4 regions of the Faecalimicrobium sp. JNUCC 81 genome follow, and region 3 is predicted to be linked to each of the others. Evidence: riboswitches for the same ligand, from Rfam matches in the RefSeq annotation. Region 3 holds a riboswitch; each other region holds the start of a gene.
The links. A riboswitch is a leader RNA that binds a small molecule or an ion and turns the genes downstream of it on or off. The one in region 3 is predicted to bind cyclic di-GMP.
Positions count from the first base shown of each region.

Region 1: another riboswitch for cyclic di-GMP. It lies ahead of JNUCC81_RS02980 (cell wall-binding repeat-containing protein); the one in region 3 lies ahead of JNUCC81_RS19210 (immunoglobulin-like domain-containing protein).
Region 2: another riboswitch for cyclic di-GMP. It lies ahead of JNUCC81_RS10110 (NPCBM/NEW2 domain-containing protein); the one in region 3 lies ahead of JNUCC81_RS19210 (immunoglobulin-like domain-containing protein).
Region 4: another riboswitch for cyclic di-GMP. It lies ahead of JNUCC81_RS17945 (type II secretion system protein); the one in region 3 lies ahead of JNUCC81_RS19210 (immunoglobulin-like domain-containing protein).

Region 1 covers NZ_CM132203.1:599,340-602,591, forward strand. The annotation lists gene JNUCC81_RS02975 (cell wall-binding repeat-containing protein) at 1-883, shown strand, start outside; cyclic di-GMP riboswitch class II at 1,275-1,358, shown strand; gene JNUCC81_RS02980 (cell wall-binding repeat-containing protein) at 1,429-3,252, shown strand, end outside.
Region 2 covers NZ_CM132203.1:2,051,041-2,054,292, reverse strand. The annotation lists gene pdxT (pyridoxal 5'-phosphate synthase glutaminase subunit PdxT) at 1-311, shown strand, start outside; gene JNUCC81_RS10115 (CPBP family intramembrane glutamic endopeptidase) at 615-1,376, shown strand; cyclic di-GMP riboswitch class I at 1,560-1,643, shown strand; gene JNUCC81_RS10110 (NPCBM/NEW2 domain-containing protein) at 1,805-3,252, shown strand, end outside.
Region 3 covers NZ_JBSJXY010000002.1:45,790-49,041, reverse strand. The annotation lists gene JNUCC81_RS19220 (cell wall-binding repeat-containing protein) at 1-148, shown strand, start outside; gene JNUCC81_RS19215 (AbrB/MazE/SpoVT family DNA-binding domain-containing protein) at 223-468, opposite strand; cyclic di-GMP riboswitch class II at 1,241-1,324, shown strand; gene JNUCC81_RS19210 (immunoglobulin-like domain-containing protein) at 1,562-3,252, shown strand, end outside.
Region 4 covers NZ_CM132203.1:3,665,787-3,669,038, forward strand. The annotation lists gene JNUCC81_RS17930 (type II secretion system protein) at 1-307, opposite strand, end outside; gene JNUCC81_RS17935 (type II secretion system protein) at 355-912, opposite strand; gene JNUCC81_RS17940 (type II secretion system protein) at 933-1,406, opposite strand; gene JNUCC81_RS17945 (type II secretion system protein) at 1,455-1,949, opposite strand; cyclic di-GMP riboswitch class II at 2,045-2,125, opposite strand; gene JNUCC81_RS17950 (ribose-phosphate diphosphokinase) at 2,260-3,210, opposite strand.

The sequences.
Region 1 (3,252 bases), on a different replicon from region 3:
TAATCGATATGATACAGCGGCAAAAATTAGCCAAGAAGCATTTCAAAATAAAACAGATTCAGTAGTTTTAGTCAATGGAAGTAGCTATTCTGATGGACTTTCATCAGGACCATTATCGTCAGTAACCAATTCTTCAACTTTACTAACTCGTAAAGATAAATTACCAAATGAGACAAAAAATGAACTAAAAAGATTAAAACCATCTAAAATTTATATAATAGGTGGACCTAATGCTATACAAGAAAGTGTGGTAAATGAAATATCAAATACTACAAATATATCTAAAGAAAATATAGTAAGAATAGCTGGAGATAATAGAGAAGAAACTTCACTACAAATAGCTAAGTATATACAAAATATAAGTGATATAAAGAGTTTATATTTAGTTAATGGATATAAAGGTGAAGCCGATGCTATGAGTATATTATCGAAAGCTTGTAAAGATAAACAACCTATAGTTATAACTAATGGAAATAAGTTAAATGAAGAGATTACTAAATGGATAATTAATTTTGGAAAAAAAGATATCTATATAATAGGTGGAGAGCAAGTTATGACGATAAATATTATAAGTAGTTTAGAAAACATAGCTGGAAATAGTTTAGAAAGTAATAGGATATATGGAGCAAATAGACAAGAAACTAATGCAAAAGTAGTTGAAAAATTCCATAAAAATATAGATACTATAATAATAACTAAATCAGATGAGCTTATAGATGCATTATCAGTAGGGAATTTAGCTGGTATGAAAAATGCACCTATAGTAATAGGAACTAATAAATTGACTGCATCTCAGGTTAAAGCTATTAAACAAAGTGGATATAAAAACATAATAGAAGTAGGTGGAAATATAAACTCAAATGTAATATCATCTATAAGATGATTTAAAAATATAATGTGAAATTTATTAACTCAAGCAAATAGGTATTCCATTTGCTTGAGTTATTTTTGACTTAAAATTATTATAGAATAAAAATAAAAAATAAGTTAAAACGTAAATTTTATAAAATTAATTAAATAAAAATAGTAAAATTAGAAAGCTAACTAAAAAAGTAAATAAAAGACGACAAAATTAGAAGTTTTTTCGAATTTAAACTTTGTTACAGTGATGAAAATTTAATTGAGAATTTATCATTGTAATAATAAATAAAAACCTATATAGATATGTCGTAAAAAATAGAATAAATTAGATTGAAAAGGAAAATGTTAAAATATAAAATCATAATATAATAAAATAAATTTAAAGTGAAATAAAGATGTTTTATATTATAAAAATAAAATTTAGGAACTGAGAAGTATAATCTGTATGTGGTCACTTGGGTTATATGGAGTTAGTAGTGAAATAGACTAATTTAAATAAAAAATATAGATATCTATATTTTTTATTTAAGCTGGTATCTTTTTATATAAAACTAAGGGGGAAATATAATGAAATTACCAAAGAAAATAGCATCACTTCTTACTGTGACATTAGTAGCAGGAAGTGGATTAGGAAACTTAACAACTGTGGATGCAGCACAAGGTGCAGCTAGCGAAACTTTAGTAGGAAAAGGTAGATGGGAAACAGCAATAGAAATAAGTAAAAAGGGGTGGTCTAGCGCTAAAGAAGCAGTAATTGTAAATGATAGTGCATTAGCAGATGCATTAACTGCAACACCTTTTGCAGAAGCCAAAGATGCTCCAATGCTTTTAACTCAAAATAATAAATTAGATGAAAGAATAAAAGCTGAGTTAAAGAGATTAGGTGTACAAAAAGTTTATTTAATAGGTGGAACAAATGTATTAAAAAAATCAGTAGAAGATGCTCTAAAAGCTGAAAAATTATCAGTAGATAGAATTTGGGGAAATACTAGATATGAAACCTCTCTAGAAATAGCAAAGAGATTAGATAGTACAAAAGATGTATCTGAAATAGCTGTAGTAAATGGAGATAAAGGTTTAGTAGATGCAATAAGTGTTGCGCCAGTTGCAGCTGATAAAGATATGCCAGTAATACTTTCTCACCCAAGTAAAGGAACACAAGTATCTGATGAATTTATAAAAGGAGAAGATATAAAAACTTCTTATATAATAGGGGGAACAAGTGCGGTATCAAATGAAATAGGTAATAAATTTCCAAACGCTAAAAGATTAGATGGCGCAAATAGAAATGAAACTAATGCAAAAGTTATAGAAACATTCTATACAGAAAAAGAATTAAAGAATGCTTATGTAGCTAAAGATGGTATGGCTAAAGAATCAGAATTAATAGATGGATTAGCTGTAGGTGTACTTGCTGCTAAGAATGATTCACCAGTTGTACTAGTTAGAAACGGATTAAATCAAAAACAAAAAGATGTAACTAATACTAAATCTTTTAAGACTATAACTCAAGTTGGAGGAGGAAGTAATAAAGCTGGATTTGATCAATTAAGATCTATGCAAGAGGTTACTACATACAATGTAAAAACTGTAGTACAGTTAAATGAGTCTTTGGCTAAAGCTGATGCGAATGATGTTATAGATATGAATCTAGTTACAAGAGCTGATATAAATGAAGAAATAGTTATAACAACTACTAAAAAAATAGCCATAAACTTATCAGGAAACTACGAAAACACGATAACTGTAAGTGCACCAAATGCGAAAATAGTAAATAAAGGAACTATATCTAAACTAGTAGTAAAAGATTCTGTAGGAGGAAAAGTTGAAAATGCTAGTGGGGCAACTATTTCTAATATAGAAATTCAAGGAAGTGCTAGTAAGGTAGAAATAGTAAATGATGGTACAGTAACTAATATAAAAAATGATGCATCAGGCACTATTATAAGTAATAGTGGTACTATAACTAACAATCCAACGGGAAGTCAAAATCCAAGTTTAGACGGAAATAGACCAGGTGGATCAACGGGTGGAGGAAGCTCATCTGGAGGTTCAACTGTAGTTACAACTGCTAATGCATCTAATGAAGCTGAGTTAATTAAAGCTATTGATAATTCGGATATAAAAACAATAATATTAAATGATACTATAGATATAACAACTAGCTTAGATGGAAGAGGGAAAAAGATAACAGTAGATAGCACTACTACAGATCATGCACTACAAGTAGCAGGCAAAGAAGATGTTGAGATATCAGATCTAACAATAGAGAATGCAAAAGGATTTGGTATACAATACTATAATTCAACAGGAAGTTTATCAAATGTAACAATAAAGAACTCAGCTAAGGGTGGATTATTAGTGAATGGATCAACGGTAAATGCTACAAAC
Region 2 (3,252 bases), on a different replicon from region 3:
AGATTAAAAATGATGATGTACATATTGGTACAATGGATATAGAGGTTGTAAGAAATGGATATGGAAGACAATTAGGAAGTTTTAATACAGAAGAAAAAGTAAATTACATAGGAGATAATATTCCTATGGTATTTATAAGAGCGCCTTATATTAAAAATGTAGGTGCTAAAGTAGAAGTACTATCAAAAGTTAATGGAAAGATAGTAGCAGCAAAAGAAAATAATATGCTAGTTACATCTTTTCATCCTGAATTAACTGATGATTTAAGAGTTCATAAGTATTTTTTAGATATGGTTAAAAAAAGAAATTAGATATTACTAAAATAGCTATAAGTAAAAAGCTATGACCATGAAGTCATAGCTTTTTTATGTAAAACCTATCTTTACAATCTATAAATATTACGTTATTTTAAGTCAACGTTAACTCAGCTAAAATAGTAAAAGAGTTTAAAAAATTATCATAAATTAATTTAAAATATACAAATTTGAGATTATTATAAAGCCTACAATAATTAAATATAATAGGCTTTATTTTTATGCAAGTAATATTAATAGTAGTGGCATAATAAATTTATATATAGTACAAAAAATATAGGTAGATAAGGAGGGTAATATATGAATAAGGAATTGAAGTTTTACACGATTTCATTAATCACCATAAGTATGATTTTTTATACAATATCGATAATAACAACACAATTTAATATATTAACTTTCGGGACACCTATTTTTATGATAATTTATGGTATTGCAGGATATTCACCTTCTATTGCAGCATTTATTACATTTAAAAGATACTATAATAAAACTAATGAATTTAAATTATTTTTAAAATCTATAATAAATATAAAACAAAAGCCGATTATGTATTTATACACTATTTTTGCTCCAATTATATTATGGGCATCTGCATATATAGCTTTTAAAACTCAAGGCAACAATTTATTGATGCTACGATATCCACTTAGCTTAATTATTTTTATTGTACCTTTTGCAATTATTGGAGGAGGACTTGAAGAAATTGGATGGCGTGGATTTCTATTACCGAGGCTTCTAGAAAGATTTTCTCCAACTATAGCTACTTTAGTACTTGGATTTGTTTGGTCAATTTGGCATATTCCAATGTGGTTTGTTGTAGGTTCACATCAACAAAAACTTATGTTTATACCATTTGCTATAAGTTGTATTGCTACATCATTTATAATGACTCCGTTATTTTATAAAACAAAAAGTATTTGGTTGTGTATACTTCTTCATGCAATAGACAATGCTTGTTTTTATGTATTTTATGTTTCAGTAGATTCAAATTTAATTACATCTATTTTTACATTAATTACTGCAATTATAATATTTTATATATTTCAAGAAAAATTATGAAAAAATAATATTATAAATTATTAATTTTAAAGAAACTAGAATTTATAATCAGATATAGAAGCTAAGAATTCTAAAAGTTGATAAAAAATCGATTAAGTCTGATTAATCAAAATTAAATGAAAATTTATACTATGCAAATGATGGAAAAAAATGTATAATAATAATGAAAATAATTTTAAAATAAAATTAAATAGGCAAACCTAGGGAAATCTGGGGACGCAAAGCTATAGGGACTAAGGTTTATAACTATGTCAGCCAGTTGCCAAAGAGTACATTATACTTTTTGTTTTTAAGCTTAGTTAATTAATATTATTACTTTTGTTTATTGTGAAAATATTAAATTTATTAGGTAATATACAAGGCTACTCTTTTTGAGTAGCTTTTTTAATGTACTTCTGAGGGTTATAAAACTAATCAGGAGGTAAAATATGCACAGAAAAAAAATAGCAGCCGTAACTATGGCAGCGATAATCACTAATTTCTCAGCTACAACAATAGAAGTTTTAGCAAGTGAGATACCGAACAGCAACACTTCAAAATTAGAAATTTCATCTGAAAATGAAGTTAAGAAAGCTACTATAAGTAAATTTGATTTATATAATAATGATAAATTAAATGCTTATAATGAAGTATTCAAAATGGACAACTCAAACATAACATCTATAACTAACAATGGTGGGAAATATGGAAGTGACAACATTGAGAAATCTATAGATGGAAATCTAAAGACACACTGGGAAACTGGAAAACCAAATAGCTCAGAATTCACAAATGAAGTAGTAGTTGGGTTAAATGAAGTAACTAACTTAAACAGAATCGTATATGCGGCAAGACAAGTATCGGCAAAAGGTAAAGGTTTTGCTCAAGAAGTTGAAATATATACTTCTCTTACAAATGAAGGCGATGACTTTAAACTAGTAACTAGTGGAGAGTATAAAGGATCTAGCGGAGATATAGTAGAGATTAAGTTCAATTCAACTGAATTTAAAAGAATAAAATTCAAATTTAAAAAAGCTAATCAAGAGTGGGCATCAGCATCAGAATTTATGTTTTATAAAGCAGATGAAATAAGTGATAAAATGAAAAGCTTATTTACAAATAGCTCTAAGAATCAAGTTAGTGAAGAATTTAATAGTATAGAAAAAATAATTGCTTTAGAATCAGACGTTAAAAATCATCCACTATACGAGGATTTTAAAGAAGATATAGATAATGCTAAGTTAATTGTTGATAAAAAAGAAGTTAGTTATACTGATGCAAAAGTATCTAAGTTTAAAGATATAAACAGTGACTTACTTCCAGCATATAATGAAATTTACAAACTACCTTCTAATAAGATAGTATCGATAACTGCTAATGGTGGAAGTTATGCAGAAAATGCAATATCTAGAGCAATAGATGGAAATCCACAGACTAAATGGCATTCTGCTAAGCAAAATTCTTCAAGTTTTACAAATGAAGTTGTAATGGAATTAAGTGAATTAACTAAATTAAATAGAATAGTATATACTGCACCTCGTGGTTCAAATAGAGGATTTGCTGAAGCATTCGATATATACGCTTCAACAACATCTAAAGGTGACACTTTTGACTTAGTATCTAGTGGAACATCACAAATAACTCAAAATTCTATTGAAATAAGATTTAATCCAACAGAGTTTAAAAGGGTTAAATTTGTATTTAAAAAAGGATATGAAAACTGGGCTTGTGCAGCTGAGTTTGGGTTATACACTCAAGATAAATTAAGCGAAAAAATGGATAGACTATTTAAAGATTCTGCGATGAGTCAAATTGGAGATGAATTTAATACTGTTGAAAAAATAAAAGCATTAGAAGAAGAAGCTAAAAGTCATCCATTTTATGAAGATTATAAAGA
Region 3 (3,252 bases):
TAATGTTAAATCAGTATATGGAAATCCTAGCAAAGTATCTGGCGATAAAGGCTTTTCTAAATTAACATATACAGTAAGTATACATAAATATCTTGAACTTACTTTTACAAATTCTAAATTAAGTGGATATTATTTATCTGATAGATAAAATGTAATAGAAACAAGGCTTGCTTTAGCCTTGTTTCTATTATATTTTAAAAGATATATATTACTACTTTAAATTCATCTTATATTGCTTATATTTCCTATACATTCTGTACAAATAAAAAAATCATTATATTCTTTAAGTTCTTTTGATTTATCACAAAATAGACATCTTTTTTTACTTTTTGTTATGATAACAGCGTTATCAATTAAGTTTATGTTTAATGGTTGATTTTCTTTAAAATTCAATTCATTTCTTATTTCTTTTGGAATTACTATTCGCCCTAATCCATCTAATTTACGCTCAATGCCTTTGTTACTCATCAAAACCTCTCCTTTTTAAATCTTTATAGTAATAGTTTTAACTTTTATTATTTATTTTTATAAAATTAAATTTTTACACTATGAATAAACTGAGTTACTTATTATTTTTTATATGCTTATATAATGCCATAGATAATATATCTTATATATTTAAATCATAACTTTCCTTAAAAAATATATTAAATTATTTTAGAATATCTCCATACTAATTTCCTTCAAATTTTATATATAACTTAGTTTATTTTTCTTTTAAATTTGAACTTTTCTTTACTAACTACTGTCTTTAAACTAAATACACTAATTTATATTTAAAAAAGATACAAGGTAAAAACAATATATAGATAGAAAATGTATAAATTTATCAGTATTTACATATTATTTCATTTCATTTTATAACGTTTTACTTTAAAATGATATATTATGATAAGAAAATATATTATTTGACAAAAAATATATTTTTTTCTATTAAACTCAGTGATATATATTTGATATTAATGTAAGTATTATAAATATAAGCTTAAGTTATATATCTAAATAAATACAAAGTCAAACCTTTGTTGCTAATAATATAACAATTTAAATAATCGATATTTAGTAAAAAGATAGAAAATATAAAACTTCAAATGATAAATTAAATTTAAACATCTTATAAATTACATTGTTATTTGTAGAAATAAGGAAATAGGGGGAGGGAGTTTGCATCGAAGAATTTATCTATCCAATTTTACGATAATAGAATTTAATTTAAACTAACACATATTAGCATACAAAATAAAATAATAGATACTTTGAAATGTATTCTGTATGTGGTCACCTGGAATACACGGAGTTAGTGGTGAAACCGGCTATATATAAACATAAATTAGATCATACATCTGGAGTGTAAATACAATCTGATAAAGCAAATGTAAATATTTATGAAACATTTACATATAAAATTTTTTACAGATTACATAATAATGCAGAAAAGACATGTAATTTAGTAGTTAATAATCTAAATGGATTAGAAATTTTAATATATTAAAAAATGATATTATTACCCTAATCTAGATTGGAAAATAAATAATATTATATTAAACTATGGAGGAGAAATATGTTAAAAAAGAAATACGACAGAGTAAAAAAAATTGTTATATTGTCATTAATTTCATCAATAGTAGCTCAATCAATGCCAATAAATGTATTAGCAATGGAAGATAAAATAAAGAATGTGGATTTAGAAGAAAAATCAGAGAATAAATTTTTAGACAAAGATAAAGAAGATAGTGATGTAATATCTAGTACAGACAAAGATAAAGAAGATAGTGATGTAATATCTAGTACAGACAAAGATAAAGAAGATAGTGAAGTAACGTCTAGTACAGGCAAAGATAAAGAAGATAAAGAAGATAGTGAAGTAACGTCTAGTACAGACAAAGATAAAGAAGATAGTGAAGTAACGTCTAGTACAGGCAAAGACAAAGATGATAAAAAAGATATAAATAGTGTTAGTTTGGGAAATATTTCGATTGAGGTTGATCCAGAATTAGGAAAAGACTTCCGATACGGTGAAGCAATAGATATAAATATTAAATTCACAGCTGTGGGAGATAGATACGGTAATATACCTCAAAATACAATAGTACGATTAAATATTTCAAGTAGTGCGATAGATTACTCTAAAATACAAGTATCACCACAGAATCATGCTATTGAGTTAATTAAACATCCAGATAAAAATTATGTCGAAGTAAAATTTAATCAAGATTTTAAATTTGATAGGAGTTTAAATCTTTCAATAATGACGAGCATTAAGTCACATAAAGGAACTTATAGTATAAGCTCTGAATTAGTTGATAAAGATGGTAATATAACTAATTTACCTCTTAAAGATGGAGTGGCAGATGAGACATTAAATGTTGTACCAGCAGATTTTGGAGTTACTGGATGGTTAGATCCATTTTGGGATGGAGAAAATTATATAGGTAGAGGAACACTAAATAATGGAGATATAGGAGGCATTTTTAATCCAAAGACAAATGAAATAAAGATAAAAGCAACGTTAACTGCTAAAAAAGATGTAGATAATATTAATACTATTATAACTCTAGATAGTGGACAAAGCGTAGACAAAAAGAGCATAAGTGTAATAGATATAAAGACTAATAATGAAATAACAGATAGATTAAGCATTACAGCAACAGATAACTTAATAGAATTTAATACAGGTAGAATTGTAAAAAATACTCAGTACTTAATAAAATTTACTGCGATAGTTGATAGCTTTGATAAGGTTTATACAACAGACTTTAAATCGATTGCTTCAAATGGAGAGATAGGTGGATTCCCTATTAAATCAGGATTTAGAATGAATACTGGTGGAGCTGTTCCAACATTAAAAGCAAATAATTTGATAACTTATAAGAACATACCCATAGATTTACTAGAAGATGTAGTTGCTACTGATATTGAAGATGGTAACATTACCAATAAAATAGTAGTAAATGATTCATTACTAGATTTGTCTAAGGAAGGTACATATAAAGTTACTTATATTGTTCAGGATAGTGACTATAATTCCGTTATGAAAACTGTAGATGTTATAGTTTTGAGTAATGATGAACCAATTATTAGAGGAGCTAGCAATAAGACTATAAAAATAAATGAAGTAGATTCATTTAATAAATTAGATGGTGTGATAGCGGAAGATAATCAAGATGGTATTATAACTGACAGAATAACTATAAGTGGTGAAATAGGAAAACCAAGTCCTGGTTCTAATAAAACATATAAATTAACCTACTC
Region 4 (3,252 bases), on a different replicon from region 3:
TTGTATCAATTTTATAATCGCCTCCAAAAGGTGAATTAGTTGGTACAGATTCCATATATTCATCTAAATCTTTCGCTTCGTTAGCTCCTGTTAACCCTGTTAATCCTTCTGGATAATCATTTTTATCTGAGTAGTATGATAATGTTGCACTTTTAAATGCATTATAATCTGCTAATAAATCTGCTACTTTTGCTTTATTTATATTTTTAAATAATGCAGGTACTGCTACTACTGCTAATATTCCTATTATTGCTATTACTACTAATAATTCTACTAGTGTAAATCCTTTTTGATTTTTCTTTTTCATATTTTATAACCTCTCATACTTATATATTTTTAATTTTATAATACAAATTATTTAGACGGTATTGCTAAAGTATTTTTTATAAGTATTAATCCTATCGTAACATTGTCACCAACTATATTAGACCCACTAGAATTAACTTCTTCAAATTTCCCATTAACAACTAAACCTACCGTAGTTCCAAGTTCAGATTGTAATTTTTTTGCTTGATCTTCACTTATTTTATTTCCTGTAGATACTAACGCTAAAGACTCTGAACCATCTTTTCCAACTTTAGGATCTACAGTTACAGTTTCTATTTTATAATCTCCTGTTGTAGCCAATGGTGATTTTGATGGTACACTTTCCATATACTCTGATATCTTGGCATCCCATTTAATTTCTGTGCCTTCTGCTGGCGTTGATGTTACAGGATATTCATTTTTATCTGTATAGTATGATAATGATGCACTCTTAAATGCATTATAGTCTGCTTGTAAATCTGCTACCTTCGCCTTGTTTATATTCTTAAATAACGCAGGTACTGCTACTACTGCTAGTATTCCTATTATTGCTATTACTACTAATAGTTCTACTAACGTAAATCCTTTTTGATTTTTCTTTTTCATATAAACTCCCCCTATTAACTTTAGTTTGGTGAATATATACTTACATATACACCGTATATATTTGATTCATTTGGAGTTGTCGTTACACATTTCCAAACTTTCTTTAACTCTTCATCTTGCTCAAAGTATTTTCTTGAAATAGCACTTTCACTTACTTCCATACCAATGTCAATTCTCTCTAACTCTTTTGAATCCTTTTTATATACTGGAATTATATTGTATCCCTTATTTCTCACATTTACTGTAAAAGGAGTTCTTTTGGGCATTTCTTCTATATTTTCAGACATTTCATTTTTATTAATTGGTAACCTATTATTTTCAGTATAATATACCATTGAAGATGACTTAAATGCATTAAGCTCAGATTTTAGTTTTGCCATTTTAGAATTGTTTATATTTTTAAATAATGCTGGCAATGCTACTGCCGCCAATATTCCTATTATTGCTATTACCACTAATAACTCTACTAATGTAAACCCTCTATTTTTTTTCATAATATATTCCTCTATCTTTTATACTAAATTAATAATTAAATCATTTTATTATTGTGGAGCTATATTCATTGAAAAATGACCACTATTTACATCTATACCCCCGTTCGATTTTTCTTTTATGTACTTAGAAAATCTATTTATAACATTTATAGAAGATTGATTCATATCTTCTCCATGTACTACTACTGAATTTTTACTACTATTAATTGAAATATAATATCTTCCTCCAAATGGAGTTTCATCTATTATATTATCAAAATAATCTTGTATCTTTTTTTGTTCACTCAGATAAGAATGTAATCTTATTGTATTTGAACCGTCTGTATTCGCTACTATTTCTGACTTTAATTTATAGTTATTATCTGAGTAATATTGAGCTATACCAGCTTTTATAACGTTATAATCAGATAGTAATTCTGAAACTTTAGCCTTATTTATATTGTCAAATAATGCTGGTAATGATACTACTGCTAATATTCCTATTATTGCTATTATTACTAGAAGCTCTACTAAGGTAAATCCTTTATTATTCTTATACCTCATTGCATCCCTCCTATTCTTTGCCTTATATACCTAAATTTTACTATTTTAATAAATTAGAACATAAAAAATGACTATACTTCAATGATAATGAATTGAATATAGTCGTCGGTTGCGCTACTAACTCCATACATCCAAAGCGCCCATATACTGGATGTACTTCTTTGTTACTCTATATAAAAATTTAACTTTAGTATATTATACTTTAGCATAATATAACCAGTCAACACATGTTGGAAATTTTTTCAAATTATAATTACTTATGTAAATAATAAATGCACCTACATTATAAAAATGAGGTGCATTTTGTTAATTAGAATAATACACTAACTGATTCGTTAGCAAATATTTTCTTTATAGCATTTCCAAATAATGGAGCTACTGTTTTAACTTTTATTTTATCTATTTTCTTTTCTTCTGAAAGTTGTATAGTATCAAGTACAATTAATTCATTTATTGCTGAATTATCTATTCTTTCTATTGCTGGACCTGATAATACACCATGAGTACAACAAGCGTAAACTTCTTTAGCACCGAATTCTTTAAGGGCATTTGCAGCATTTACTATTGTTCCTGCTGTATCTATCATATCATCTAATAATATAACATTTTTACCTTTAACTTCTCCAATTATATTCATTACTTCACATACATTAGCCTTAGGTCTTCTCTTGTCTATTATAGCTATTGGAACTTCTCCGTTTAAGCTATTAGCAAACTTTCTTGATCTAGCAACACTTCCTAAGTCTGGAGAAACTACTACTAAATCTTCTATGTTTTTTTCATTGAAGTAATCAGCTAATATATTTCCACCTTGTAAGTGATCTAATGGTATATCAAAGTATCCTTGAATTTGTGCAGCATGTAAATCCATAGTTAATACTCTGTCTGCTCCAGCAGCTGTTATAAGATTAGCAACTAACTTAGCTGTGATTGGATCTCTTGATTTCGCTTTTCTGTCTTGTCTAGCATATCCGTAGTATGGTATAACTGCTGTTATTCTACCAGCAGATGCTCTTCTTAATGCATCTATCATGATTAATAGTTCCATTAGGTTATCATTTACTGGACTGTTAGTAGATTGAACTACGAAAACGTCGCACCCTCTTACTGTTTCGTTCATGTTTAAACATATTTCACCATCACTAAATGTACCCACTTCACAATCTGATACTGGTACACCTATAAAATCAGCAATCTTTGATGCTAATTCCTTAGATGAATTTCCTGCAAGTATTTTGATTTCGCTTCCGCTAGTATTCATTGGTATCCTCCCGAAAATTTAAAAACTATGATATATTTATTA